Regions from separate parts of the Modestobacter sp. KNN46-3 genome, predicted to be linked through region 2. Evidence: riboswitches for the same ligand, from Rfam matches in the RefSeq annotation. Region 2 holds a riboswitch; each other region holds the start of a gene.
What was found. A riboswitch is a leader RNA that binds a small molecule or an ion and turns the genes downstream of it on or off. The one in region 2 is predicted to bind thiamine pyrophosphate.
Positions count from the first base shown of each region.

Region 1: another riboswitch for thiamine pyrophosphate. It lies ahead of G5C62_RS05815 (alcohol dehydrogenase catalytic domain-containing protein); the one in region 2 lies ahead of thiM (hydroxyethylthiazole kinase).
Region 3: another riboswitch for thiamine pyrophosphate. It lies ahead of G5C62_RS08030 (cytosine permease); the one in region 2 lies ahead of thiM (hydroxyethylthiazole kinase).

Region 1 is NZ_JAAKGN010000014.1:26,209-35,636, reverse strand. It holds gene G5C62_RS05840 (LacI family DNA-binding transcriptional regulator) at 1-79, shown strand, start outside; gene G5C62_RS05835 (iron-siderophore ABC transporter substrate-binding protein) at 31-1,050, opposite strand; gene G5C62_RS05830 (acetyl-CoA C-acetyltransferase) at 1,131-2,348, opposite strand; gene G5C62_RS05825 (SDR family oxidoreductase) at 2,475-3,260, opposite strand; gene G5C62_RS05820 (hypothetical protein) at 3,419-3,643, shown strand; TPP riboswitch at 3,648-3,757, shown strand; gene G5C62_RS05815 (alcohol dehydrogenase catalytic domain-containing protein) at 3,748-4,758, shown strand; gene G5C62_RS05810 (MFS transporter) at 4,803-6,056, shown strand; gene G5C62_RS05805 (maleylpyruvate isomerase family mycothiol-dependent enzyme) at 6,070-6,762, opposite strand; gene G5C62_RS05800 (FAD-dependent oxidoreductase) at 6,951-8,612, shown strand; gene G5C62_RS05795 (ATP-binding protein) at 8,614-9,428, shown strand, end outside.
Region 2 is NZ_JAAKGN010000063.1:13,318-22,745, forward strand. It holds gene G5C62_RS14470 (hypothetical protein) at 1-808, shown strand, start outside; gene G5C62_RS14475 (DNA polymerase IV) at 845-2,179, shown strand; gene G5C62_RS14480 (tetratricopeptide repeat protein) at 2,241-3,179, shown strand; gene thiD (bifunctional hydroxymethylpyrimidine kinase/phosphomethylpyrimidine kinase) at 3,195-4,013, opposite strand; gene thiE (thiamine phosphate synthase) at 4,010-4,675, opposite strand; gene thiM (hydroxyethylthiazole kinase) at 4,672-5,466, opposite strand; TPP riboswitch at 5,460-5,553, opposite strand; gene G5C62_RS14500 (HNH endonuclease signature motif containing protein) at 5,639-7,033, shown strand; gene G5C62_RS14505 (GNAT family N-acetyltransferase) at 7,054-7,500, shown strand; gene G5C62_RS14510 (DEAD/DEAH box helicase family protein) at 7,497-9,308, opposite strand; gene G5C62_RS14515 (alpha/beta fold hydrolase) at 9,400-9,428, shown strand, end outside.
Region 3 is NZ_JAAKGN010000024.1:25,915-35,342, forward strand. It holds gene G5C62_RS08030 (cytosine permease) at 1-943, opposite strand, end outside; TPP riboswitch at 934-1,044, opposite strand; gene G5C62_RS08035 (TenA family transcriptional regulator) at 1,104-1,712, shown strand; gene G5C62_RS08040 (TenA family protein) at 1,709-2,338, shown strand; gene G5C62_RS08045 (ABC transporter ATP-binding protein) at 2,338-3,015, shown strand; gene G5C62_RS08050 (DUF6297 family protein) at 3,178-4,587, shown strand; gene fabG (3-oxoacyl-ACP reductase FabG) at 4,689-5,444, shown strand; gene G5C62_RS08060 (SDR family oxidoreductase) at 5,612-6,391, opposite strand; gene G5C62_RS08065 (methyl-accepting chemotaxis protein) at 6,678-8,273, shown strand; gene G5C62_RS08070 (hypothetical protein) at 8,334-8,813, shown strand; gene G5C62_RS08075 (dihydrofolate reductase family protein) at 8,905-9,428, opposite strand, start outside.

The sequences.
Region 1 (9,428 bases), on a different contig from region 2:
TGTCCACGGCGGCCTCGAGGTGCACTCAACTCAGCCGACCACCTCGGACAGCTCCGGCACGAAGCCGTCCAGCAGGTAGGGCAGGCTCAGGGCGCTGGCGAACTGCAGCGCCGCGTAGTCCTCCCCCTCGATGAAGATCGACCGGCCCTCGGTCACGGTGGGGAGCCCGGACAGCACCGGGTCCCCTTCGATCCCCGCCCGCTCGGCCTCGGAACCGGACTGGAAGACCAGCACGTCGGCGTCCAGCATCCGGGCCTCCTCGCGGCTGACCGTCCCGTAGAAGTCGCTCTGCGCCGCGGCGTCCAGGGCCGGGTCGACGACCATGCCCAGGTCCAGGAAGAACCGGGTGCGGGTGTCGTCGGACGTGTGGAAGGGGTACTCCCCGCCGTACGCCGGGCCGGAGAGGGTCACCGTCTTCCCCTCCAGCTCCGGGTGCTCGGCCCGCGCCGCCGCGATCTGCTCCTCGACGTCGGCGATCAGGTCCTCCGCGCGGTCGGGCTGACCGAGCGCCTCGCCGGTGATCCGCGTCTGCTCCTGCCAGGGGGTGCCGAAGGCGATGTGCTCCTCGGGCTGCACGACCGTCGGCGCGATCGCGCTGAGCGTCTCGTACTCGTCCTCCGTCAGGCCGGCGGTGACCGCCATGATCAGGTCCGGGTCGAGCGCCGCGATCTGCTCCGGGTCGACCTCCGCCCGCGGCAGGATCTCCGGGTCGGCGTCGCCGGCCGCCTCGTCGGCCCAGGGGAAGAAGACGTCGTCCTCGGGGCCGAATGCGTAGCGGACGGCGACCGGGACGACACCGAAGGCGAGGATCGCGTCCTGCTCGGTGTAGCCGAGGGAGACCACCCGCTCGGGCTCCTCCGGGATCGTCGTCGTCCCGTAGGCGTGCTCGATGGTGACCGGGAAGGCGGCCTCGGCTGCCGAGCCGGCGGCGGCCTCGGCCGGCTGCTCGTCGGACTCCGACGAGCAGCCGGCCAGGACGGCGACCGCGAGGACGGGGAGGGCCACGGAGCTGGTGAACGTGCGTCGCGCGAGCGACCGGGAGAGCAACATGGTGTTGTTCTACCTGAGGGCAGCCTTACCTAACGAACCGGTGGTCTGCCTCGTTGCCCGATCGAGACCTGCGGCTGGGGTCAGACGACCCGCTCGAACACCGCGGCGAGCCCCTGCCCACCGCCGATGCACATCGTCTCCAGGCCGTAGCGCGCCTCGCGGCGGCGCATCTCGTGGGCGAGCGTGGCCAGGATCCGGGCGCCGGTCGCCCCCACCGGGTGCCCCAGGGAGATGCCGGACCCGTTGACGTTGACCCGGTTGCGGTCGTCCGCGCCCAGGCCCCACTCCCCCAGGCAGGCCAGCACCTGGCTGGCGAACGCCTCGTTGAGCTCGATGAGGTCCATGTCGGCCAGGGTCAGCCCGGTCTGCTCCAGCACCTTGGCCGTCGCCGGGACCGGGCCGATGCCCATGGTCTCCGGCGGCACGCCCGCCACGGCCCAGCCGGTCAGCCGCACGAAGGGCTGCCAGCCACGGCGGTCGGCCTCGGCGCGGGTGGTCACCACGCAGACGGCGGCGCCGTCGTTCTGGCCGGAGGCGTTGCCGGCCGTCACCGTCGCCTCCGGGTCGACCCGGCCCATGACCGGGCGCAGGCCGGCCAGGTCCTCCATCGTCGTGTCCGGGCGGGGGTGCTCGTCCTCGGTGACCGTGCGCGCCGGCGTCTTGCGGGTCCCGGGCACCTCGACGCCGATGATCTCGTCGGCGAACCGCCCCTCGCGGATGGCCGCGCCGGCGGCCTGCTGGGAGCGCAACGCCCAGGCGTCCTGCTCCAGTCGGTCGACCGAGTACTCACGACGGACGTTCTCCGCGGTCTCCAGCATGCCGCCGGGCACGGGGTGGTGGAGGCCACCGGCGGTCTCCCGGGCCCGCGCCAGCCGGTCGTGCAGCATGACGCCGTCGCCCTTGGCCCCGCTGCGCAGCCCCAGTGCGTAGTGCTCGACGTTGCTCATCGACTCCACCCCACCGGCGACGACGACCTTGCCGGCGCCGGCCGCCACCTGCATCGCGGCGTAGATGACGGCCTGCAGGCCGGATCCGCAGCGCCGGTCGATCTGCAGGCCGGGGACCTGCACGCCCAGGCCGGCGTCCAGGGCGGCGATCCGGCCGATCGCCGGGTTCTCACCGCTGGGGCTGCAGTTGCCGAGGATGACGTCGTCGACCTCGCCCTCCCCCAGCCCGGTCCGCTCCACCAGGCCCCGCAGCGCGGTGGCGGCGAGCTCGTTGGCGGACAGACCGGCGAAGACCCCGCCGAAGCGACCGACGGGAGTGCGGACCGGGGAACAGATGACGACGTCGTCCATGCCCCGACTCTGCCAGCTCTGCCCCGGCTCGGTGCAGCGGAGCCGACCACTCACCGGAAGCCGGCGTCGCCCGGGACGCCGACGACGCCCCTGCCCGCGGACCGGGAGGGGCGTCGTCGGAGCGGGTCAGTCGCGCGGCTTCGCCATCGCCTCGTGCGCGGAGCTCTTGAGCGAGTCGGGGAGCACCTTGTTGGCCGCGCCCTGCACCTTGGTCCTCAGCGAGGCGGCGAGCACCTTCTCCTCCCCGGCCATCAGCGCCTCGAAGCCCTGCGCGGCGACCTCCGCCGGGTCGTCCTTGGGGCCCTGGCCGATGGCGGTGTCCTCCAGGTCGGCCCGGGCGAAGAACTCGGTGTCCGTGGGGCCGGGCATCAGCGCGGTGATCGTGACGGCGGAGTCCTTGAGCTCCTGCTGCACGGCCTCGGTCAGCGACTGGACGAAGGACTTCGAGGCGTTGTAGACCGGCTGGTACGCGCCGGGCATGGTCGCCGCGATCGAGGAGGTCACCAGCACCCGGCCCGCGTTGCGACCGGTCATCTGCACGAGGACCAGCTTCAGCAGCGCGGCGGTGGAGACCACGTTGAGCTGCATGACCTCCAGGTCGTCGGCCCAGTCGGTGTCGACGAACGCACCGCCACGGCCGACACCGGCGTTGAGCGCGGCGGCGTCCAGCGGGCGGCCGAGGCCCTGCACCCGGGTCCACAGCTGTTCGATCCCGCCGGGGGTGCGCAGGTCGGCCTGGACGGCGGTCACCTCGGCGCCCTCGGCGCGCAGCTTCGCGGCCGCCGTGTCGATCGTCGGGTCCTCGGCGTCGATCACCAGGTCGAAGCCGTGCTGGGCGAACTGCTTGGCGAGCTCGAACCCGATCCCGCTGGAGGCGCCGGTGACGAGGGCGAGGGGCTTGGTGTCGGTCATGCACCTCGCCCTACCCGCCCCCCGGGCCGGGTGCACCCACCGCGACCTCCTTTCCGGCCGCGGGGGCTGGTGGCCGCACCCGGGGTCAGGGGGTGCGGCCGGACCGACCCTCGCACCCCCTGCTGACGGTTTCCTGTGCGTCGGCTCAGACTCGGCCCATGACCGAGGACGCAGGGCCGGCCGGGGACGCCGGCGTGATCTGTTCGGCGAAGGGCTGCCGGGAGCCGGCGACCGTCGTCCTGGTGTGGAACAACCCGAAGGTGCACACCCCCGACCGGGAGAAGACCTGGACGGCGTGCGAGGCGCACCGCGAGCAGCTCTCCCACCACCTGGCGATCCGGTCGTTCCTGCGCCGGGTCGAGCCGGTCGCCCCGCTGCGGTAGCTTCAGCGGCGCACACGGGAGCCCGGGCGCGGGCTGAGAAGGCGGACGACCACCGCCGACCGTCCACACCTGATCCGGTTCATGCCGGCGGAGGGAGCTGCTCGATGCTCGCTGCCCGTTTCCACGCACCTGGCCGACCCCTGGCCCTGGACGACGTCCCGGTGCCCGAACCCGCCCCCGACGAGGTGCGGGTGCGGGTGCGCGCGGCCGGGGTCTGCGGCACCGAACTGCACTTCACCGACGGCCTGTACGCGCCGTCCCGGACGCCGATGACGCTGGGCCACGAGGCCGCGGGCACGGTCGACGCGGTCGGGTCGGCCGTCACCGGCTGGGCCGAGGGCGACCGGGTCGCCGTCTACTACTACCTCTTCTGCGGCAGCTGCCGCTGGTGCCTGCGCGGTCGGCAGAACCTGTGCCTCACCCCGCGCGGGGTGCTGGCCTTCGCCGCGGACGGCGCCTTCGCCGAGCAGCTGGTGGTGCCGGCGCACTGCCTGGTCCGGCTGCCCGACGAACTGCCGTTCGAGGCTGCCGCACCGCTGTGCTGCGCGGGCACGACCGCGGTGCACGCGCTCACCGAGGCCGCGGTCGAGCCCGGTGACGTGGTCGTCGTGCTCGGCGCGGGCGGGGTCGGGCTGGCCGCGGTGCAGGAGGCCCGACGACGCGGCGGCGTGGTCGTGGCCGTCAGCCGGGACGACGCCCGCCGGTCGGCTGCCCGGTCCGCCGGAGCGGTGGCCGCGGTCTCCCCCGCCGAACTCGCCGGCACCGTGGCCCGGCTGTCCGGCGGGCAGGGCGCCGACGTCGTCGTGGAGCTCGCCGGGGTGACGGCGACCCTCGAGCTGGCGACGGCGGTGCTCGGTCGCCGCGGGCGGCTGGTGCTGGTCGGGTACAGCGCCGACGCACTGACGGTGAGCCCGCTGGGGATGGTGGTCGCCGAGCAGCGGGTCATCGCCAGCGTGGGCAACACGCTGGCCGAGCTGGAGCAGGCGGTGGCGCTGGCCGCGGCCGGGCAGCTGGCGCCGCCGGTGGCGGGCACGCTGCCGCTGACCCAGGTGAACGAGGCGCTGGACCGGCTGCGCAGGGGGGACGTCGCAGGGCGGCTCGTGCTCACCCCCTGACGCCCCGCAGCGGTGTCCCGGGCCGCGTGTGAGGATCGGCGCTCGTGCGACATCGCAGCAAGGACGCCCCCCTCCCCCGCGAGGTCGGCGTCCTGGCGATCGTCGCCTTCGTCGTCGCCCTCGGCTTCGGCATCGTCGCCCCGGCGATCCCGCTGTTCGTCCGCGACTACGGGGTCGGCACCACCGCCGTCGGGTTCGCCGTCAGCGCGTTCGCCTTCTTCCGGTTCGTCTCCGCCTTCGCCGGGGGCTCCCTCGTCGAGCGGATCGGCGAGCGCGCCGTGCTCGCCGCCGGGCTGGCGATCGTCGCGGTCGCCACCGCCGCGGCCGCCCTGGCCGGCAACTTCCCGCTCTTCGTCGCCCTGCGCGCGGCCGGCGGGATCGGCAGCGCGATGTTCACCGTGGCCGCCCTCTCGCTGCTGCTGCGCACGGCACCGGCGGCCCAGCGCGGCCGGGCTGCGGCCACCTACCAGGGCGGTTTCATCCTCGGCGGCATCGCCGGCCCGGCGGCCGGCGGGTTCCTCGCCGAGGTCTCCCCGCGGCTGCCGTTCTTCGTCTACGGCGGCTTCCTGCTGGTCGCGGGGGTGGTCGCGCTGGTCCTGCTGCGCCCGGCCGCGCTGCCCCCGGTCGCGGGAGCCGCGGCCGACCCGGACCCCGCGGCTGACCAGGTGCGCGGCGGTGGCCCCTCGGCCGTGGCCGTGCCCCCCGCGGGCGCCGATGGTGGCGGGCTGCGCGCGGCGCTGCGGTCCCGGGCCTACGTCGCGGCGCTGGTGGCCAACCTGGGCGTGGGCTGGGTGCTGTTCGGCGTCCGCAACTCCCTCGTGCCGCTGTACGTGACCGAGGAGCTGGGCAAGACGGTGGCCTGGGCCGGCGCCGGCCTGCTCGCGGGGTCGGTGGCGCAGGCGGTCGGGCTGCTGCGCGCCGGGCGGCTGGCGGACAGCTGGGGTCGCCGTCCCTCGCTGCTGCTCGGTTCGGCACTGTCCACGGCGGCGATCGCCGTCCTGGTGCTGCCGCCGACCACCGCGGCGTTCCTGCTCTCGATGGCCACCTTCGGGCTGGGCGCCTCGCTGCTGGCCAGCGTGCCGGCCGCGGTGGTCGGTGACGTCAGCCCGGCCCGGGGCGGCCGGGTGGTGGCGGTCTTCCAGATGGTCGCCGACCTGGGCGCGGTGGCCGGGCCGCTGGTCGCCGGCTGGCTCACCGACGCCTTCTCCTACCAGGTCGCCTTCGCGGTCAGCGCCGCCGTGCTGGGCGCGGCGCTGCTCGCTGCGCTGGCGATGCCGCGGGACCGCCCCGCCGGCTGAGTCGGCAGGCCGGTCAGAGCCAGGGGGCCAGCGTCGGCAGCGGACCGTCGGCCTCCAGCTCCTCCCCCGCGCTGCGGCCGGTGACCCACGCCGCGACCGCCGGCAGCGGACCGGCGACGGCCAGGGCGCCGGTGCCCCACTCCCGGTCACCGGCGAACAGCGCGACGTCGGGCACGGAGTCGCGGCGGTCCCACATCCGGAAGACGTCGTCGACGAGCGCGGCCAGGACGTCGTCCGGGAGGTCGGTGAAGCCGACGCCCTCGTCCAGGTCGACCGCGTGCACCCACACCTCCCGGCAGCGCATCCAGGGCACCTCCGCGGCCGGCACCTGGCGCCCCTGCGCGGTCCGCACCTGGGCTGCCCACGCCTCCTCGGGCAGGCCGCGGACCGCGGCGGCCAGCCGACCGGTCGCGGCCACCACGGCAGCGCGCAGCTCGGCGGCCGGCAGCTGTGCCGCCTCGTAGATCTGGGCGTCCCGCGCCTCCATCGAGGCGTACATCGGCGTCTCCACCCCGGTGCGCGCCCAGGTCAGCAGGTTCACCAGCGCGTCGGCGTTGGCCGCCAGGTGCGCCAGGAGGTGCCGCCGCGACCAGCCGGTCAGCAGGGACGGCGCGTCGAGATCCTCGTCGGTCAGCCGGCCCAGCGCCGTCCCGAGGAGTCGTTCACCGTCCTCCCACCAGCCGAGCGTCTCGACCGGCGCGGTCATCGACGGGTTCCGGGCTCGTGCGCGGGCGCGGTCATGACGTCACCCTGCCGCGCCGCGGGCCGACGTGCCAGAGCTGGCCCGCGGCCGATCGGGACTACCGCCGTTCACCTGCACCCGGTTGGATGGAGATGCCATCGGGGGCCTGCCCACCGGGGCGGTCCACCTCGACGGCCCCGACCGGAGGTGCCGTGCCCGCGCGACCTGTCCTGCTCACCGTCGACGACGACCGCGCGGTCAGCCGCGCCGTCGCCCGCGACCTGCGCCGCCACTACGGCGACCGCTACCGGATCGTCCGCGCCGAGAGCGGCCGCGACGCGCTCGCCGTGCTGCGTGAGCTGACCGCGCGCGGCGAGGCCACCGCTCTGCTCCTCGCCGACCACCGGATGCCCGGGATGACCGGCGTGGAGTTCCTGGAGCAGGCGATGGACCTGGCGCCGACGGCCAAGCGGGTGCTGCTCACCGCCTACGCCGACACCGACGCGGCGATCCGGGCGATCAACGACGTCGACCTGGACCACTACCTGCTCAAGCCCTGGGACCCGCCGGAGAAGCTGCTCTACCCGGTGCTCGACGAGCTGCTCGAGGCCTGGTCGCGCACCGCCCGGGCGCCGTTCGAGGGCATCACGCTGCTGGGCCACCAGTGGTCGGCGGAGACCCAGCAGCTCAAGGAGTTCCTGGCCCGCAACCAGGTGCCCTACCGGCACCTCCAGGGCGAGGACGCCGCCGGCATCCGCACCGCCGCCGACCTGGCGGACGACGCGACGCTGCCGGCCCTGCTCTTCCCCGAGGGAACCGTGCTCCGCCGGCCCACCCTCCAGCAGGTCGCCCAGCAGGTCGGGCTGGCCACGACCGCCGGCAGCCCGTTCTACGACGTCGTGGTGGTGGGCGGCGGACCGGCCGGGCTGGGCGCGGCCGTGTACGCGGCCAGCGAGGGGCTGCGCACCCTGCTCGTCGAGCGCACCGCCACCGGCGGCCAGGCCGGCCAGAGCAGCCGGATCGAGAACTACCTCGGGTTCCCGCTCGGGGTGTCGGGCAGCGAGCTCGCCCAGCGGGCCCGCGACCAGGCCGTGCGGTTCGGCGTCGAACTGCTCACCGCCGCCGAGGTCGTGGAGATCGCACCCAAGGGCGATGGCCGGGCACTGCTCTTCGCCGACGGCAGCCAGGTCGCCGCGCACGCCGTCGTGCTGGCCACGGGCGTCTCCTGGCGGCTGCTGCCGGCCGACGGCGCCGCCGACCTCACCGGCCGCGGTGTCTACTACGGCGCCGTCGCGCACGAGGCCGCCGACTGCGCCGGCGAGGAGGTCTTCGTCGTCGGCGCGGCCAACTCCGCCGGCCAGGCCGCGCTGCACTTCGCCCGCTTCGCCAGCAAGGTGGTGGTGCTCTGCCGGGGCACCGACATCCGGCAGAGCATGTCCGAGTACCTGGTCGCCCGGATCGAGGCCGACCCGCTGATCGAGGTGCGCACCTGCACCCAGGTGCGGGCCGTGGAGGGCGCCGACCACCTCGAGCGACTGGTGCTCGCCGACTCCCGCACCGGTGCCACCGAGGTCGTCCCGGCGTCCCGGCTGTTCGTGTTCATCGGCGCCTCGCCGCCCACCGAGTGGCTGGGCGAGGCGTTCCTGCGCGACGACCGCGGCTTCCTGCGCACCGGGCCGGCGCTGCTGGACGAGGCGGGCCGCCCGCCGCGGGATTGGCCGCTGACCCGGGCGCCGTACCACCTGGAGTGCTCCGTGCCCGGCGTGTTCGTGGCCGGCGACGTCCGCGCCGAGTCGGTGAAGCGGGTCGCCTCCGCCGTCGGCGAGGGCGCGATGGCCGTCACGCTCGTGCACCGCTACCTGGAGGCGAACTGAGATGACCGCGAGCCATGGGCCCTCCTCGGGGGTCGACCTCGCCGAGGTGCGCAGCCTGTTCCTGTTCGCCGAGCTGGAGGACGCCGACCAGCGCTGGGTGGCCGAGCACAGCGACGTGCGGGTGTACGACGCCGACGTCGTCGTCTTCGCCGAGGGACAGCCCTCCGACGCGCTGTACGTGCTGCTGGAGGGTGGGCTGCTGCTGTCCAAGCACACCGACGGCGAGGACGTCGTCCTCAACGACACGACGCACCGCGGCGCCTACGCCGGCGCGGTCCGCGCGTTCACCCAGAGCCGCGACCCGAACTTCCAGACCACGCTGCGGACCACCCGGCCCAGCCGCTTCCTGCGGTTGCCGGCCGAGGACTTCGCCGCGCTGGTGCACCGGCTGTGCCCGATGGCGGTGCACCTGCTCGACGGCCTGTACGAGGGCATCCGGATGACCGAGTCGACGATGCGCCAGCGCGAGCACCTGGTGCAGCTGGGGACGCTGTCGGCCAACCTCGCCCACGAGCTGAACAACCCGGCAGCGGCCGCGGTGCGAGCCACCGAGCAGCTGCGCTCCCGGGTCGCCGGCATGCGCCGGAAGCTCGGCCTGCTGTCGGAGGCCGGGCTCTCCCCCGAGCTGGTCGGCCGGCTGATCAAGACGCAGGAGATGTCCGTCGAGCGGGCGCTCAAGCCGCACGCCGATCTGACCGCGCTCCAGGAGAGCGACCTCGAGGACGCGATCGCCGACCGGCTGGAGGAGATCGGCGTCGAGCAGGCGCTGGAGCTCGCACCGGTGTTCGCCGGCTCCGGCATGGACGCGCAGTGGGT
Region 2 (9,428 bases):
CGCCGGCTGCGACCACCCGACCCTCGCGGCCGCCGTGTCGGCGGCGTCCGCCGGCGACACGATCCGGGTCACCGAGGACCTGACGGTCGCCGGTGCCACCACGGTCGGCAAGGCGGTCACGATCACCGCCGACGCCGGGGTGACGGTCACTCAGACCGGCACCAACGCCCGCACCTTCACCGTCACCCCGGCCGGCAGCGGGGCGACGATCTCCGGTCTCGAGCTGACCAGCGCCGACCTGGTCCGCGGGGAGTTCATCGGGGTCAACGGCGCCGACGACGTGACGATCTCCGGCAACACGGTCCACGGCCCGGTCCAGCAGGGGCCGATGAGCGGCTGGGTCACCAACCGCGCCTGGACCAACAACGACGTCGACGGGCTCACCGTCACCGGCAACACCCTGCACACCCTGCGCACCGGCGGGTACGTCGACGGCGGCTCCGGGGTGATCGCCGGCAACGTCACCTGGAACACCAAGGGCGACTACCTGCTCGGCGAGCAGGCCGACTTCGAGATCGCCGGCAACAGCGCGGGCGACCCGAGCCTGCCCAGCGAGTGGGGCATCGTCGTCTTCGCGGTGAACGAGACGCCCTACGACGTCCAGGCGCTCGGCGCGGCCAACGACTGCCTCACCGTCTGGGACCAGGCGACCGGTGAGACCTTCATCGACGGCGACTGCGACGGCACCGCCGACACCGCACCCCCGGCCGGCAAGGACGAGTGCAAGCAGGGCGGCTGGGCCGGCTTCAACAACCCGTCGTTCCGCAACCAGGGGCAGTGCGTGAGCTGGGTGGTCGCGCGCGGCTGACCCCGGCCCCCGTGCACGGCGCGGCATCATGGAGGCGTGCGTCGGGAGCCCAGCATCCTGCACCTGGACCTCGATGCGTTCTTCGCCGCCGTCGAGCAGCGGGACAAGCCCTCGCTGCGCGGCCGCCCGGTCGTCGTCGGGGGAACGGGCGGCCGCGGCGTCGTCTCCACCGCCTCCTACGAGGCCCGGGCGTTCGGCGCCCGCAGCGCCATGCCCACCGCCGAGGCGCGCCGGCTCTGCCCGCCGGGCACCGCCTTCCTCGGCGGCCGCTTCGCCGCCTACCGGCGGACGTCGGAGGTGGTGATGGCGCTGCTGCGCGAGCTCTCCCCGCTGGTCGAGCCGGTCTCCATCGACGAGGCCTACGTCGACCTGGCCGCCGGTGACCACGACCTGTCGGTCCCCGGCGTCACCGCGCTGGCGGCCGACCTCAAGGCCCGGATCGCCGTCGCGACCGGCGGCGTCACCGGGTCGGTCGGGATCGGCACCTCCAAGGCGGTGGCGAAGATCGGCTCGGAGCTGGACAAGCCGGACGGCCTGACCGTCGTCCCGCCCGGGGAGGAGCTCGCCGTCCTGCACCCGCTGCCGGTGCGCGCGCTGGGTGGCGTCGGGCCGGCGACGGCCCAGCGGCTGGCCCAGATCGGGGTGAAGACGATCGGCGACCTGCACCGGCTGTCGCTGGTCGACCTGACCAGCCTGGTCGGCCAGGCGCACGGCGCCGGGCTCTACCGGCTGGCCCGCGCGGACGACGACCGGCCGGTCGTCACCGACCGGGAGGCCAAGTCGGTCAGCGCCGAGGAGACCTTCGCCCGCGACCTGACCGACCCGGCCCGGCTGGCCACCGAGATCGAGGCGCTGGCGATCCGGGTGGGCAGCCGGCTGCAGCGCTCGGGGACCTCGGGGCGCACCGTGACGCTGAAGGTCCGCCGCTACGACTTCAGCACCCTCACCCGGTCGCAGACGCTGGCCCACGCCGTCGACGACCCGCGGCAGATCGCCGAGATCGCCCACCGGCTGCTCGGCGCCGTGGACCGCAGCGGTGGCCTGCGGCTGCTCGGCGTCGGCGTCTCGGGGCTGTCGCCGTACGCGCAGGGCGACCTGTTCGCCGAGCCCACCGAGGTGGTGGAGCCCGTCGAGGTGGTCGAGCCCGCGGAGCTGCTGGCCGACCCGGAGCCGGGCCCCAGCGTCGTCGCCTGGTACCCGGGGCAGGACGTCGTCCACCCCGACCTCGGCTCCGGCTGGGTGTGGGGCAGCGGGCTCAACCGGGTGACCGTCCGGTTCGAGGGCCCGCGCACGACGCCCGGTCCGGTGCGCACGCTGGCCGCCGACGACCCGGACCTCCAGCCGGCCGACCCACCGGACTGGACCCCCTGAACGGGTGGACCCGCCCCTTCGGGGCATGCGCCGGACCCGATGATCACGACAGACTGCCGACGTGCCCCTGGACCCCGAGAACGGCCCCGACGTCGACGCCCTCGTCGACCGGGGCTGCGCGCTCGCCGACCTGGGCGACCACGAGCAGGCGGTCGAGCTCCTCGGGACGGCGGCAGCACACGGCGACCCGGTCGCCCTCCGCCACCTGGCCGGCTGCCTGGGCGTCCTCGGACGCTGGGCGGAGGCCGCCGTGGCGTACCGCCGGGCGGCCGACGCCGGACAGGACGACGCCTGGCTGGACCTGGCGCGGGCGCTGCTGCGGCTGGGGTGCTGGTCGGAGGCGGAGACCGCCGCCCGCACCGCGGTGGACCGGGGGGAGCCGGGAGGCTGGGCTGCGCTGAGCGTGGCGCTGCAGGGCCAGGACCGGTCGGCCGAGGCCGAGCGGACGTTCCGGGTGGCTGCCGAGCGCGGCGCGCACCCGGCGGCGCTGGAGCTGGCGTACCTGCTGCGGTCGTCCGGGCGGCAACTGGCGGCCTGGCACTGGGCGCAGGTCGCTGCGGACGCCGGCAACCCGGTGGCCCGCGCCACCCTGGCCTGCTGGCGCTGGCAGGAGAGCCACGACCGGGCTCTGGAGCCGGAGCTGCGGGCGGGCGCCGACCACCACCAGCACGCCCGTACCGGCCTGGCCGACCTGCTGCGCAGCACCGGACGGGTCGAGGAGGCCCGGGCTGTCCTGGAGCGGGGCGCGGCCCGTGGTGAGGTCGCGACCTGGCTCCCGTTGGGCAACCTGTACCGCGACGAGCTGGACGACGCCGTCGCCGCCGAGGCCGCCTACCGGGCCGGGGTCGAGGGCGGTGACCTGCACGCCCACCACAACCTGGCAGTGCTGCTGCTGGAGACCGGCGACGTCGACTCCGCCGTCGAGCACTTCTCCATCGCCGCCGCCGGCGGCGACGAGCTGGCCGCCCGGGTGCTGCGCGAGGTCCTCGGCGACAGCTGAGTCAGCGGGTTCGGCTCACCAGCGGCCGGCGAAGTGGTGCACCGGCCCGTGCCCGGAGCCGACGCCGAGGGACTCCCCGGCCTCGAGCGCGGCCTGCAGGTAGTCCCGAGCCCCGTCGACCAGCGGCGCCCAGTCCAGGTCGTCCCCCGCGAGCCGTGCGCGGGCGGCCAGCGCCGCGAGCGCTGAGGACAGCGTGCAGCCGGTGCCGTGGGTTGACGTCGTCGCCACCCGCGGCCGCCGGGTCTCCAGCACCCCGGCCGCCGTCGCCAGCACGTCGACGCTCTCGTCCCCGCCCAGGTGCCCGCCCTTGAGCAGCACCGCCGCCGGCCCGAGCTCCAGCAGCGCGCGGGCCTGCGGGGCCAGCTCCTCGACCGTCGTCGCGGGTGCCACGTCCAGCAGGGCCGCGGCCTCGGGCACGTTCGGGGTGAGCAGGTCCGTGACCGGCAGCAGGTCGGTGCGGACGGCGTCCACTGCCTCCACCGAGATCAGCCGGTCACCGCTGGTCGCCACCATCACCGGATCGCAGACCACGGGACCGCCCGGGCGGTCGGCCAGCGCGGCGGCGACCGTCCGCACGACGTCGGCGGTGCCCAGCATGCCGAGCTTGGTGGCATGCACGGTCACGTCGTCCAGCAGGGTGGCCAGCTGCGCGCCGACGAAGTCGGCCGGCACCGGGTGCACCCCGGTCACCCCGCGGGTGTTCTGCGCGGTGAGTGCGGTGAGCACCGCGGTGCCGTAGACGCCGAGCGCGCTGAAGGTCTTCAGGTCGGCCTGGATGCCGGCGCCGCCGCTGGGATCGCTGCCGGCCACGGTCAGGGCCACTGCTGCGCTCATCGGGCCACCAGCTCCCCGGCCATCGCGGCGCGCAGTGTGCGGGCGGCCGCCGCCGGGTCGGCGGCGGCGCAGATGTCGGAGACCACGCAGATGCCGTCGACCCCGGTTCCGGCCACCGCGGCGGCCGTGGCGGCGGAGATGCCTCCGATGGCCACCGACAGCAGGCCCCCGGCGCGGGCGCGGGCGGCCAGTGCTCGGGTGCCGTCGAGCTCCAGGGCGGCACCGGCGTCCGGCTTGGTGGGGGTCGACCAGACCGGGCTGAGGCCGACCAGGTCGGCGGTGCCGGCCGGGAGGGCGAGCACGTCGTCCAGCTCGGCCGCGCTGCCGACGGAGACGCCGATCAGGACGTCGGGGCCCAGCAGCGTCCGGACGTCGGTGGCCGGCAGGTCGTCCTGGCCCACGTGCACGCCGTCGGCCCCGGTGAGCAGCGCGACGTCGACGGCGTCGTTGACGACCAGCCGCACGTGCGGGGTCGGCCGGAGCACCTCCTGCACCGCGCGGGTGAGGGCCAGCAGGTCGCGCCGGCCGGCGGTCTTGTCCCGCACCTGGACGGCGGTCACCCCACCGGAGACGGCGGCGGCGACCACCTCGGGCACCGACCGGGGCGCGCAGAGCAGCGTGTCGGTGACCAGGTAGAGCCGCGGGTCGAAGCCGGCCCTCATGCGCTGCGGACGTCGGCGCGGGCGAGTGCGTCGCCGTCGACCGCGTCCAGCGCGTCCAGCCACAGCGCGGCGAACGTGCCCGGCCCGGCGGCGAGCCCGGCGGCGGCCTCGGCGGCCAGCGCCACGTGCGCGTGGGCGGCGACCACGGCGGTGAGCGGGTCACCGGTGGTGGCGGCGTAGGCGGCGACGATGCCGCCGAGCGCGCAGCCGGCGCCGGTGGTGCGGGTGAGCAGCGGCGACCCGCCGCCCACCCGGACGACCCGTTCCCCGTCGGTGACGACGTCGACCGGGCCGCTGACCGCGACGACGCCGCCGGTCCGGCGGGCCAGCTCCTGCGCCGTCTCCAGCGCGGCCTCCGGGGAGTCGGTGCTCTCCACGCCGCGGCCGCCCTTGCCGGCGCCGGCCAGGGCCAGCACCTCCGAGGCGTTGCCCCGGACGACGGTCGGGCGCAGCTCGACCAGGTCGGCGGCGAGCTCGGTGCGGAAGGTGAGCCCGCCGACGGCCACCGGGTCCAGCACCCACGGGGTGCCCACCTCGCCGGCGGTGCGGGCGGCGAGCCGCATCGCCTCGGCGGTGCGCTGCTGCACCGTGCCCACGTTGACCAGCACCGCGGAGGCGACGGCGGCGAACTCGCCGGCCTCGGCCGGGTCGTCGACCATGGCCGGTGCAGCGCCGATCGCCAGCAGCGCGTTGGCGGTGATCGTCTGCACGACCGTGTTGGTCAGGCAGTGCACCAGGGGTGCGGAGTCGCGCAGCGCCGTGCCGGCGGCGCGCAGATCGATGGCGTCCATCGCCGTGACATCCCTTCGCCAGTACCAACTGGAGCAGGTTCGACGGGTGTGCTCTCAGTCCCCGGTGGGACACCCCGTGTCAGCTCCCGACGCTAACACCGCTCCCGGCGGCCCTTCCACCGACGGGTCGCTGAGCTGCGGTTCTGTCGTACCCGGGTGCCAGCGTCGCGGCATGGGTGCAGTCGTGGCGGTGCAGGACGTGTCTGGGTTCGACGTGACGGAGCTCGACCTGACGGGTCAGCGGTCGGTCGAGGAGCTGGCCCGGGAGATCCGGTCGGGGGCGGTGCGGCTGGCAGCGGCGACCGCTGCCTGGCTGCGGCTGGTCGCGGAGTTCGACGCCCGCGAGGGCTGGGGCGAGGTCGGCGTGCAGAGCTGTGCGCACTGGCTGGCCTGGCAGTGCGGGATGAGCCCGGGTGCCGCGCGGGAGCACGTGCGGGTCGCCCGGGCGCTGGGCTCGCTGCCGGTGACGGCGGAGGCGTTCGCCGCGGGGCGGTTGTCGTACTCCAAGGTGCGGGCGATCAGCCGGGTGGCAGACGCCGGCACCGAGGTCGAGCTGGTCGAGCTGGCGCGGCACGCCACGGCGTCCCAGGTGGAGCGGGTGGTGCGCGCCTGGCGCCGGTCGGACGCCGTCGACGAGGAGCTGGTCGCGGAGAAGCGGTCCTTCCAGTGGCACTGGGACGCCGACGGGATGCTCGTGCTGCAGGTCCGGATGGACGGCGAGGCCGGCGCGGCGCTGCTGGCGTCGGTCGAGTCGCTGGCCGAGCGCGACGCCCGCCGGGAACGCGCCGCCACGACCCGGGCCGCTGCCGCCGCCGACTGCCCGGCGGACCCTGAGACGTTCCCGCGGGAACGGATGAGCGCGCGTCGCTGCCGGGCGCTGGCCCAGCTGGCCGAGGTCGCCGCCGACACCGGGCGACGGGCGGGCGACCCGCCGCGCCGGGAGGTGGTGGTGCACGTGGACGCCGACGTCCTGGCCGACGACGCCGCCGCGGGGCGGGCGCACCTGGAGGGCGGCCCGGCGCTCACCCCGGCGCAGGTGCGGCGGATGGCCTGCGAGGCGGCGCTGACGGTGATCGTCGAGCGGAACGGTCAGCCGCTCGCGCTCGGACGGCGCCGGCGGCTGGCCACCGTGACGCAGCGGCGGGCGCTGCTGGCCCGGGACGGCGGCTGTGCCCGACCGGGCTGCACCGAGACCCGGATCGAGCGGCTGCACGCCCACCACCTGACACCGTGGCGGTTGGGTGGTCGCACCGACGTGTCGGCGATGGTGCTGCTCTGCGACGTCGACCACGGCCTGGTGCACGACGAGGACCTGGCGCTGGACCGCCGGGGGCGGGAGCTCGTGGCCCACGACCGCGCCGGGCAGCGGGTCTGGGGTCCGGCCGACCCGGCCTTCGCCGTCGGTCTGCCCGCGAGGGAGGCCACGTCGCCGCGGCCGCTGCTGACCCTGGTGCCGGACGCCGCACTGCCGGGCGCCTGGCCGGCCGGTGGGGAGCGGATGGACCTCGGGCACGTCGTCTGGGCGCTGCTGGCCCACCGCGAGCACCTGCGGCGGGCGGCGTCCTGACCGCTTGCGACGATGCACCGGTGACCGATGCACCCGCCCTGCGCGAGGCGGCCTTCGCCGAGCTGACCCCGGCCGAGCTCTACGGGATCCTGCGGCTCCGGGTCGACGTCTTCGTCGTGGAGCAGGCCTGCCCGTACCCGGAGCTGGACGGCCGGGATGCCGAGCCGACCACCGTGCACCTCTGGCACGAGGCGGACGACGGCACGGTGCTGTCCACGATCCGGGTGCTGAGCAACGGCGAGGACCGCGCGATCGGCCGGGTCGCGACGGCGAAGGGCGCCCGGGGTCGGGGCCTGTCGGCCCAGCTCGTCGCTCGCGGCATCGAGCTGTGCGAGGGCCGCACCATCGACATCGGCGCCCAGGCGTACCTGGAGTCCTGGTACGAGCGGTTCGGGTTCCGTCGCTCGGGGCCGGACTACGTCGAGGACGGCATCCCGCACCTGCCGATGCGGCTCGCTCCCCGCTAGTCGGCTCCGGTCAGCGAGGTCGTGGGCAGCCAGTCCGCGTCGAGCAGCTCGGCGATCTGCTGCAGCCCGGCGGTGTCGCCGCCGGCGGTCGAGCCGGTGACGGCCAGCCGCTCGACCATCACCCGGGCTACGTCCTCCTCCACGGTGTCCTGCGCGAACGCGACCCGCCACGGCGAGACCTGGTGGTCGCGGTGCGTGCGGCCGGTGACCTGGCGGGCGGCGATGCCGGAGAACCGCGGCTGGTGGAACAGCCCGACCCGCGGCGTGGTCGACGCGGTGTGGCCGCCGGGCAACACCTCGCCGGCGTGCAGGCTGATCGAGGCGGTCACGGTGAACACGCAGACCGGTGCCTCGCCGGTCTGGAAGCGCAGCCGCTCGGCCTCGACGTCGAAGCGGTCCCGGCCGTAGATCGAGGCCACCGCCACCCCGCCGTCCAGCAAGGACTCCCGGATCGGGTCGGCGGCGGTCTCGACGAACTCCACCGACACCGCGACCTGCCGGTCGGCCTCGACCTGGGCCTTCACCCAGTCGACCGTGGCCTGCGCGCGGATCAGCCCGGCCTTCTGCCGGAACCGCAGCAGCGCGGCGCGGCCGCGGGCGGTCTCCCGCTTCCGGCGGGCCAGCTGCATCTCCGCGCGGAACTCCGACCACTCCGCCTCGTACTGCGCGCGCTCGGCCGGGGTCAGCTCGACCGGGGTGCCGGTGACCGACACCGGCCCCCACGGAGCGGGGCGGTGCAGCGTGGCGGGCGGGTCGGTGTCGGCCAGCCAGCTGCGCAGCCGGGTCAGGTCGGCCCGCCGCTCCTCGGCGTCCTCGGTCCAGCTCCAGCCGTACCGGGCACGTTCCACGTGGAACCCGTGCGCCGCGAGCCGGCTGGGCAGGTCGTTCCAGTCCTTCAGTGGCTCGCCGTGCACCGCGGCGAAGTGCGGCGCGAGGTAGGGCAGCTCCAGCGGGGTGTGCGCCGGGGTGGCGGTGGCCAGCAGGACGTAGGGGGCGTCCTTGACCCGGCCGGCGCCGGACACCGACCGCCAGTGCTTCCACCGCTGCGTGGTGGTGTGCCGGACCATGTGCGCCTCGTCGGCGACCACGACGTCGAACCTCTGCCCGGTGGCCTTCGTCAGCCCGGCGACCTTGCCCAGCCGGTCCCAGGTGGTCACGCACCAGCGCAGGCCCTGCCCCTCAGCTGCGGTGCCCCCGAAGGCCGCGATCGAGCGGGCCCAGTGCGGCACCGTGATGGCGGCCGGCCGGTCGGCGACCACGAGCACGGTGCGCACCGGCCGCTGCTGGTCCGCACGCCGCGCGGCGATCTGCTGGACCGCGAGGACGGCGGTGCCGGTCTTGCCCACGCCCGGGTCGTCGCCGAGCAGGAACATCCGCCCGCCCGCGGCCTCGTGCGCGGCGATGACCGCCGCACCGGTGACCTGCTCCGGCCGCGGGGACATGGGGCGGCCGGTCGGCACCGGGCGGGGCTCGGCGTTCAGCTCGTCCTCGAGGAACCGCTCCAGGCTGTACGGCGGCGGGTCGTAGGGCGCCAGCGCCGCGGGCAGGGTTGCGCCCACGTACACGTGCGCGGACAGGCCGGCGTGCCAGCTGGCCCCCGGTGCCGGGGCGCGGAACGGGACGGCGAGCACCCAGACCCGCTCCCCCGGCCCGGCGACCGGCAGCTCGCTCCCGGCCTTCTGTGCGGTCTTCGGGGCAGCCTTCCGGGGGGCAGCCTTCTTCGCGGCTGCCTTCCGCGGCGCCGCCGTCCGGGTGGTCGTCGTGGTGCTGCGGGTCGAGCTGGTGGAGCGCCGTCGGCGTCCGGGCACGGGTGTTCTCCTGGGGGTCGACGACCGGTCCGCCCGACGCTACGGGCGCCCACCGACAGCCAGGCGCAGCGACATGTGCTGCGATCAGCGCATGACCGAGGACATCCGCCTGTCGGCCCG
Region 3 (9,428 bases), on a different contig from region 2:
CGCCCAGCGCGAGCAGCCGGCGGTCCAGCCGGGCCACCACGTTCTGCGCCGACACGGCCGTGGAGTAGACGTTCGCGAACGCCTCGTCGAGTTCCACCGTGATGAGCACCAGCACCGCCAACGCCCCCAGCGGCACGGCCAGCAGCGCGTCGATGACGTCCAGCCCGGAGCTGCCGTAGGCCGCCAGCGCCAGCACACCGAGGGTGAACATCGCGACGGTGGCCAGGCCGTAGCCCAGGGCGGCGCTGGTGCCGGCGACCCGGCCGCTGCGCACGTGCCGGGTGTAGTCGGCGGCGAGCGGGAACCAGGAGATCGGCAGGGCGATCACGATGTCGGTCGCCGTCCAGAACGACGCGGCGCCGCCGCCGTCCAGGGCCGCCCGCGGCTCGGACAGCACCTCGACGAACAGGTAGGCGATCGCGGCCAGCGCCGCCCACACCGCGTACCGGGACAGCACCCGGACCACACCCAATGGCCGCAGCGCCATCGCGGTGGCCAGCACGCCGGCGACCAGCACGAACGGCCAGCGTGGCGCGTCCAGCACCCGGGACGCCGCCTCGGCGATGATCACGATCTCGAAGGTGGCCCAGCCGATGCACTGCACCAGGTTCAGCGCGGTCGGCAGGTAGGAGGCCCGCCGGCCGAGGAGGCCGCGCAGCAGCACCATCCCCGGCACCCCCTCGCGGGCACCGGCGGCGGCGGCCAGCCCCAGCAGCGAGGCGCCGATCACCGCGCCGACGACGATCGCGCCGAGCGTGACCGACAGCGGCTGCCCGGGCAGGACGACGTAGACGGCGGCCACCGGCAGCAGCAGGCTGATGCCCAGGTTGCCCCACAGGCCCGCGGACTCGCGGAAGCCCAGCGTGCGGGCCGGCGGCTCGGTCAGGGTCAGTGGTGCGTCCCCGTGGGACGCGCTGGTGTGGACGGTTCCGGACGTGCTCAACACGGGCTCCCTACGCCGGCATTACCCGGTCAGGTTCCAGCGGTCGGCGGCGCGTCAGCCGCCCTCTCAGCCCGGTCCTCCGAGCTCCCGCACATGGCTCGACGCCATGACGGGGCCACCATAACCACCGTGTGCAACGCCACCTCGTAGAGTCCGCGCCGTGCCGGTCGCCGAGCTGCTGCAACGCCATCCCGAGATCTGGCGCGGGGCCACCGCGCACCCGTTCCTGACCGCGGTGCGTGACGGGTCGCTGCCCGCCGGCGCCTTCGACACCTGGCTGGTGCAGGACGCGCGCTTCGTCGCCGACCTGCTGCGCTTCCAGGCCCGGCTGCTGGCCCGCGCACCGCGGCCCGCGCAGGCGGTGCTGGCCGGGGGCCTGGTCGCGCTGGTCGAGGAGCTGGCCTGGTTCGAGGAGCAGGCGGCCGACCGCGGCCTGGTCCTCACCGCCCCCGCGCTGCCCGCCACCACGGCCTACGCCGAGCTGCTGCAGCGGCTGGACGCCGCCGAGGTGCCGGTCGCGCTGACGGCGCTGTGGACCATCGAGCGCACGTACCTCGACGCCTGGACCACCGCGCTGCCCGGGGCCCCGGCCTACCGCGAGTTCGTCGAGCACTGGACCGTGCCGGGCTTCGCCGGTTACGTCGCCGGCCTCGAGGCGGCGGCCGACGCGGTCGGCGGGGGCAGGGACGCGGTCTTCCTCGACGTCGTCGCCGCCGAGGTGGCCTTCTGGGACATGGCAGTCGGGGACGCGTCGGTGCAGTCGGCATGAGCCTCGCCGCCGGGCTCCGGGCCGAGAACGCCGACCTCGCCGCCGTCGCGCTGGCGCACCCGTTCGTGCAGGGCATCGCCGACGGGACCCTGCCGAGCGAGCGGTTCGCCGGCTATGTCGCCCAGGACGCGTTCTTCCTCGAGTCCTTCGCCCGCGCCTACGCGCTCGGCGCCGCGTACAGCCCCGACCGGGCGGCCCTGGACGTCTTCGCCGATCTGCTCGCCGGCGTCCGCGAGGAGCTGCGGCTGCACGAGGGCTACGCGGCGCGCTGGGGCATCGACCTGACCCTGGTCGAGCCGCTGCCGGCCACGCTGGCCTACACCGAGTTCCTGCTCGCCACGGCGGCCCTGGGCGGGGCAGGGCTGACCTGTGCGGCGATGACGCCGTGCATGCGGCTGTACGCCCACCTCGGGCAGTCGCTGGCCGGCCGGCCCGCCACCCCGTACACCGAGTGGGTCACCACCTACGCCGACCCGGCCTTCGAGGAGCTGGCGGCGACGCTGGAAGGGCTGCTGGACGACACGGCGGCCGACACCCCCGCGGTGCGGCGCGCCTACCGCCGGGCCATGGAGCTGGAGATCGGCTTCTTCGACGCCGCGTGGCGCGGTGGTGCGGAGCCCGGCTGATGGCCCTGCTGGCCGCCGAGCAGCTGTCGGTCGGCTACGGCGACGAGCCGGTGTGCGCCCCGGTGACGGTGTCGGTCGTGCCCGGGACGGCGATCGCGCTGGTCGGCCCGAACGGCGCGGGCAAGTCCACCGTGCTGCAGACGATGGTCGGCCTGCTCCCGCCGCTGACCGGGACGGTGCGTTTCGCCGACGGCCCGGTCGACGAGCGGGACGCCGGCTTCCGCCGGGCGGTCGCCGGGGTGCTGGACGACGACGCGTTCTTCCCGTCGCTGACCGGTGCGGAGCACCTGCTGCTCACCGCCCGCGCCCACGGGGTCATCGACGCCGAGGAGGTCGTCGAGGCGGAGCTGGCCGCCTTCGGGCTGACCGACCGGGCCGGCGCGCTGCCCTCGGCGCTCTCCTCCGGTCAGCGCCGGCGGCTGGCGCTGGCCGGGGCGCTGGTGCGACCGGCCGACCTGCTGGTGCTCGACGAGCCGGAACGCCGACTGGACACCGCGATGCGCCGGGCGCTGGCCGACCGGCTCGCGGCACTGGTGGACGCCGGCGGCGCGGTGCTGTTCGCCAGCCACGACCCGACGTTCATCGGCACCCTCGCCGACCACGCCCTGGTGATCGGTGAGGACGAGTGCCCGGTGGTCGCGCCGGAGCACGCCGTCGCGGCGTTGCAGGAGGGCTGAGCCACGGCGGCGACGACCCCGCTGCAGGCGCGGCCGGCGGAGGAGTGGAGCGGCACCGCCGTCCGCCGGTACACCCGCCGGGCGACGGCCTCCCGGGCCGACACCAGCTGGCTGACCCGGGTCGGGGACACCCTGTCCGGCCTCACCTCCGCCGGGGTCTTCGTGGCGCTCTGCGGGGGCGCCGTCTCCAGCCTCCGGGAGCAGATCGCCGCCCGCCCGGCTGCCGATGCGGCGGTGCTCCCCGGTTCGCTGACCGCGGCGGCGGTCGCGCTGTCCCTGGCGGCCGGGCTGACCGCGCTCTTCGCCCGGCTGGGACCGGTCAGCGCCACGCCGGCGGCCGTGGTGTGGTGGCTGCCCCTGCCCGCGGGTCGCCGCGGACTGCTCCGCGGCGAGCTGCGCCGGGCGGTCGGCCTGGCGGTGGCGGCGGCGCTGGCCGTCGGCGTCCCGGTGGTGCTGGCCTGGAACCGGACACCGGCCGGCGTCCTCGCCGGGCTGGCGGCCGGTGCACTGCTGGCGGTGACCGCCGTCGCGGTGCTCGTCGTCCGGCAGGCCGGTGGTGGCGGCCGCTGGGTGCCCGCGGTCGCCGGGTCGATGACCGCGCTGGCCCTGGTCGGCCCCGCCGTCGCCGGGTGCGTGGTCGCCGGGCTGGGGGTGGCCCTGCCGGACGTCGCGGGTCGGGACTGGTCGCTGCCGGCGCCGGTGGCGGTGGGGCTGCTCGGTGCGCTGCTGGGGGCAGTCGTCCTCTGCCTGGCCCTGGCCGACCGCCGGCTGGCCGACCTGCCCGCCGGTGCGCTCCGTGCCTCGGGGGAGACCGCGCAGTACGCCACCGCGTCGGTCTTCTCGCTGGACACCCGGGAGCTCGGCCGGGCGCTGGGGACGACGGTGCGCCGGCCCCGGCGCCCGCTGGCCTGGCGCTGGGTGCGGCGCCCCTGGCAGGCGGTCGTCGCCGGCGACCTGGCGGTGCTGGCCCGGTCCCCGTGGCGCTGGGGGCAGCTGGCGGTCGGGGCGGCGCTGCCGGTGCTGGCCGCGCGCACCGAGGGGCTGGCCGAGCTCCCGGCGTTGGTGGCGGTGACCGTCGTCCTCGGCTGGTGGACCGCCGCCACGTCGCTGGGTGAGCCGAGCCGGCGGGCGTCCGCGGCGCCGGCCGCCGACCGCGGGCTGCCGCTGGGCGGCGCAGCGGTCGTCTGGGCCCGGGCCGTCGTGCCGGCCGCGGTGCTCGTGGGGGTCTGCGGCGTCTCGGCGCTGCTCGTCGGCCAGGGCGCCGGCGCGCCGGTGGCGTGGCTGGCGCTGGGCGCGGTCACCGCACCGGCGTGGGCGGGAGCGGCCGTGCGCGCCGGCTACCGCCCGGACCTGGACTGGTCCGGGCCGGTGCTCGCCTCGCCGATGGGCGCGGTGCCGGTCGGGGTGAGCAGCACGCTGGTGCGCGGGCCGGACGTCGGGCTGCTGGGCACCGCGCCGGTCGCCCTGGCGCTGCTGCTCGGCACCGCTCCCTGGTGGCTGGTCGGCGCCGGGCTGCTGTGGTCGCTGGCCCTGGGCGCGCTCGCCGTGGGGACGGCCCGGCCCCCGGACTGACCCGGCCGGGTGCGGGCGCCCTGCGTGCCTGGTGCTAAGCAGTGGGGCAGGACGGCGGGCCGGACGACTGGGCCCGCCGACGAACTCGACGAGGAGATGCAGTGGCTCAGCAGCGGACGGCGATCATCACAGGAGCGGCGCGCGGGATCGGCGCGGCCATCGCACGGCGGTTCGCCCAGGACGGGATGGCCGTCGCCGTGCTCGACCTGGACGAGGCGGCCTGCGCGGGCACGGTCGAGGAGATCCAGAAGGCCGGTGGCGAGGCGCTCGCGGTGGGCGCGAACGTCGCCGAGGAGGAGTCGGTCGAGGCCGCCGTGGAGCGGATCGCCGCCGAGCTCGGGGCGCCGACCGTGCTGGTGAACAACGCCGGCATCACCCGCGACAACCTGCTGTTCAAGATGACCGTCGCCGACTGGGACGCCGTCATGGGCGTGCACCTGCGGGGCGCCTTCCTGATGAGCAAGGCCGCGCAGAAGCACATGGTCGAGGCCGAGTACGGCCGGATCGTGAACCTCTCCAGCGTCTCGGCGCTGGGCAACCGCGGTCAGGCCAACTACTCCGCGGCCAAGGCGGGCATGCAGGGCTTCACCAAGACCCTCGCCATCGAGCTCGGCCGGTACAACGTGACCGCCAACGCGATCGCCCCCGGCTTCATCGAGACCGAGATGACCGCGCAGACGGCCGAGCGGGTGGGCGTGCCGTTCGAGCAGTTCAAGGAGATGGCCGCCAAGCAGATCCCGGTCGCCCGGGTCGGCCAGCCCGAGGACATCGCGCACACCGCCTCGTTCCTGTGCAGCGAGGGCGCGGGCTTCGTCTCCGGTCAGGTCATCTACGTCGCCGGCGGCCCCCGCGCCTGACGGCCCTCCCCACGCTGCAGCCCCCGGGCGCGGCCGGGTCCCCGCACGATCAGGTCACCTGGTCGTGCGGGGACCTACCTGGCGGCAGACCGTGAGGTAGGTGCCCGCGGGACCAGGTCACCTGGTCGTCGCGGGGCGCCACGTGGCGGCTGCGCCCGCCTTGCCGGTCACCCCGCGCGGCGGGTTTGGCCGCCGTGCACGCCGCGGCGGGCGAGCTCGGCGGTCAGCCCGGTCCACACCCGCACCGGCAGCAGCCGGGCCAGCTTCATCGCGACCATCATCGGCACCGGGAAGACGACCTCGGCCTTGTCCCGGGCGATGCCGTCGGCGATCGTGCGGGCCGCGACGTCGGCCTCGACCTTGAACGGCATCGGATAGGTGTTCCGGTCGGTCAGCCGGGTGGTCACGAACCCCGGGTTGACGATCTGCATGACGACACCCCGCGGCGCCAGCGACCCGCGCAGGCCCTCCAGCAGGTTGATCAGCGCCGCCTTGCCCGCGTTGTAGGCCTCCGAGCCGGGCAGCCCGCGGTAGCCGGCGACCGAGGCGACGCCCACGACCCGGCCGCGCCCGGCGGCCAGCATCTGCGGGACGACGGCCTCCATGGTGTGCACCGCGCCCATCACGTTGACCTGAAGGTGGTCGGCGAACAGCTGCGAGTCCCACGGTTCCACGTGGAACGAGGACCAGGTGCCGGCGTTGAGCACGGCGACGTCCAGCCCGCCCAGCGCCGCCCGCACCCGCTCGCCGGCTGCCACGGTGGCCGCCCGGTCGGTGACGTCCAGCGGGACGACGACCATCCGGCTGCCGGCCACCTCGGCGAGCTGCTCGGCGTTGCGGGCGCTGATCGCCACCCGGGCCCCGCGGTCGGCAAGCTCCCTGGCCAGCGCGGCACCGATGCCGGTCGAGGCGCCGGTGACCCAGATCCGTGCTCCGGAGATCTCCATGCGGCCCAGCCTGGTCGACGGTGCCGCCGGCGACGCGACGAGCCCGGCGCGAGACGTCCGGTGCCGTCGACAAGACGACCTCTCCTGCTGGTCACGTGAGGACTTCCGCTGGGGTCCGGCGACACGCCTGCCACGTTCCGCGGAGTGCTCTGGTCCGTCGTCACCATCTGCGTCTGCACGTCTCTGCCGAGACGGGCAGCGCCTGTATCGGGAGGACCGGTCGGGCCCGCGATGACGCGGGCGGACCGGTGCACCGGCGGGTGGACCACACACAGGAGATCGGGCCATGATCGTGACGCACCGCAGCACCATCCGCCACTGGTACGCCGACCGCTCGGTCCGGCAGAAGATCCTCGCCTCGGTGGGGTTGGCCGCACTGACCGCGGTCACCGTCGGTGCGCTCGGCGTCGAGCAGCTCGGTGAACTGCGGGACGCCCGGGCCGCTGAGCTGAGCACCTCGTTGCCCTACATCAACGCCCTCGACGACATCGCGGTCACGGCCAAGGCCACCGCGAACGACGAGCGTGGTTACCTGCTCACCGGTGAGGAGCCCTTCCGCGAGGAGGTGGCCGAGCGTCTGGACAAGATCAATGGTCTCGTCGCGACTGCCGGTGAGACCGCCGCCACCGCCGACGAGCGGGCCTTCGTCGTCGAGCTGGAGTCCGGGCTGGGTGCATGGGCTGCCAGCATCGACTCGGAGTTCGCCCTGCTGGATACGGACCGGGAGGCTGCGATCGCCCTCGCCATGGGCACCACCCGGGAGCTGCGCAAGGCCTACGAAGAGGTGCTGGACGCCGGCCGGGAGGAGGCGGAGGCCGAGCTGACCACCGGGGCCGGGTACGAGGAGGTGGTCTCGGCGGCGACCCGCACGACGATCGTCGTCTGCGCGGTCGGTGTCCTGCTCGCGGTGGTCGTCGGACTCCTGGTCGCGGGCTCGGTGATGCGCGGGCTCGGTGCCCTCCGGCGCAGCGCGGAGCGGCTGGCGGCCGGCGACGTGACGGTCGGCACCGGGTTGGCGCAGCGGGACGAGCTGGGCCGGACGGCGGCGGCACTGGACGAGGCGCTGGAGAGCATGCGCGGCTTGATCTCCAGCGTGGCTGCCTCCGCTGATGCGGTGGCAGCGGCGTCGGAGGAGCTGTCGGCGTCCTCGGTGCAGATCTCGTCCTCGGCGGAGGAGACTTCGGCGCAGTCGGACGTGGTGGCGGCGGCGGCGGAGGAGGTGTCGCGGAACGTGGCGACGGTGGCGGCGGGTGCCGAGCAGATGGGTGCCTCGATCCGGGAGATCAGCCAGAACGCGAACGAGGCCGCCCGGGTCGCCGCCCAGGCCGTGAGCGAGGCCGAGACCACCACGCGGACGATCACCAAGCTCGGCACGTCGTCGCAGGAGATCGGCGCGGTCGTGAAGGCGATCACCAGCATCGCGGAGCAGACGAACCTGCTGGCGCTCAACGCCACGATCGAGGCGGCGCGGGCCGGTGAGGCGGGCAAGGGCTTCGCGGTGGTGGCCAACGAGGTGAAGGAGCTGGCGCAGGAGACCGCGCGGGCCACGGAGGACATCGCGCGCCGGGTGGAGGCCATCCAGGGCGACACCTCCGGTGCGGTGTCGGCGATCGGCCGGATCTCGGAGATCATCGGCTCGATCAACGACTTCCAGCTCACCATCGCCTCTGCGGTGGAGGAGCAGACGGCGACCACCAACGAGATGTCCCGGTCGGTGCAGGAAGCGGCCGGCGGGTCCACGGAAATCGCCACGAACATCACCGGTGTGTCGGCGGCGGCCATCTCGACGACGCAGGCGCTGGGCCAGACCCGGGTGGCGGTCGACGAGCTGTCCCGGATGGCCAGCGACCTGCGGGGCAGCGTCGGCCGGTTCACCTGGTGACCGCGTCCGCCGGGAGCGGCGGTGGGTGTCTGCGGAGAGTCGAGCTGGATGATGGCGGGCATGGCAGCACGCAAGAAGTCGTCCGCCGGGCCGGCGCCGCGACTGGGGCACGGTGAGTTCGTGGCCTACCCGGGCGGTCCGACGGCGATCTACGACCTGCTGGAGCGGCTGAGCGAGGTGGCCGGGGACTCGCCGGACTTCGGCACCCCGGGGATCAGCCTGGACCGGAAGCGGCTGACCGTCCGCTGGCACGGCAAGCCGCCCGAGCGGGTGCTGGCCCTGCTGGCCGACCCGGGATTCGAGGTGACCGTCCAGCAGACCCCCTACCGCCCGGGTGACCTGCGGGCCGAGGCGGCTCGGCTGCTCCGGGAGCACCCGGGCATCCTCGCCGCCGCCACCGCCCGCCCGGAGGGCGACGGCGTCGAGGTGCTCGTCCCTCCGCCCGTCGCCGAGTCCGCTGGTGGCGCGGACCAGGCGGTGGCCGGGATCAACAGCGAGGTCCCGCTGTTCGCCCAGGTCGGCGAGGCCCCGCCGGCCTGACGGGCCAGCCGGGCGGCTCTTGCGCCGCTGTGTCTGCCCCCGCGCCGTTGCACGGGCGCAGCAGCGCGGGGAACGGCGCGAGAGCCGCGTGTCAGCCGGCGGCCGGGCCGTAGGTGAGGTGGGCGACTCCGTTGGACAGGCCCTCGACGCCGACCAGGGTGAGCGGCTGGGACGTGCCCTCCGGGAACAGTCGGATCCCCGTGCCCACGGCGAGCGGGTAGACGTAGAGGTGCAGTTCGTCGACCAGCCCGTCGGCGAGCAGGGCCCGCACCAGCGTGGCGCTGCCGCTGACGTACAGGCCGCCGTCCGACTCGTCCTTGAGCGCGCGGATGCGGTCGGCGGAGTAGCCGCCGATCACGGTCGAGTTCCGCCAGACCGACTCGGCGTCGGTCATCGTCGAGCTCACGACGTACTTGCCGGTGTCGTTGAAGAACGGGGCGCCCTCGTCGTCCTCCGCGGTCCGGGTCGACCAGGCCGGGGCGAACATCTCGAAGGTGTTCCGGCCGAGCAGGATGCCGGTCGACGAGCCGGTCAGCGTGCCGATGGAGGCGGCCAGGTCGTCGGGGAAGCCGTAGTCCATCGTCCACATCGGGGCGTCGACCACCCCGTCGACGG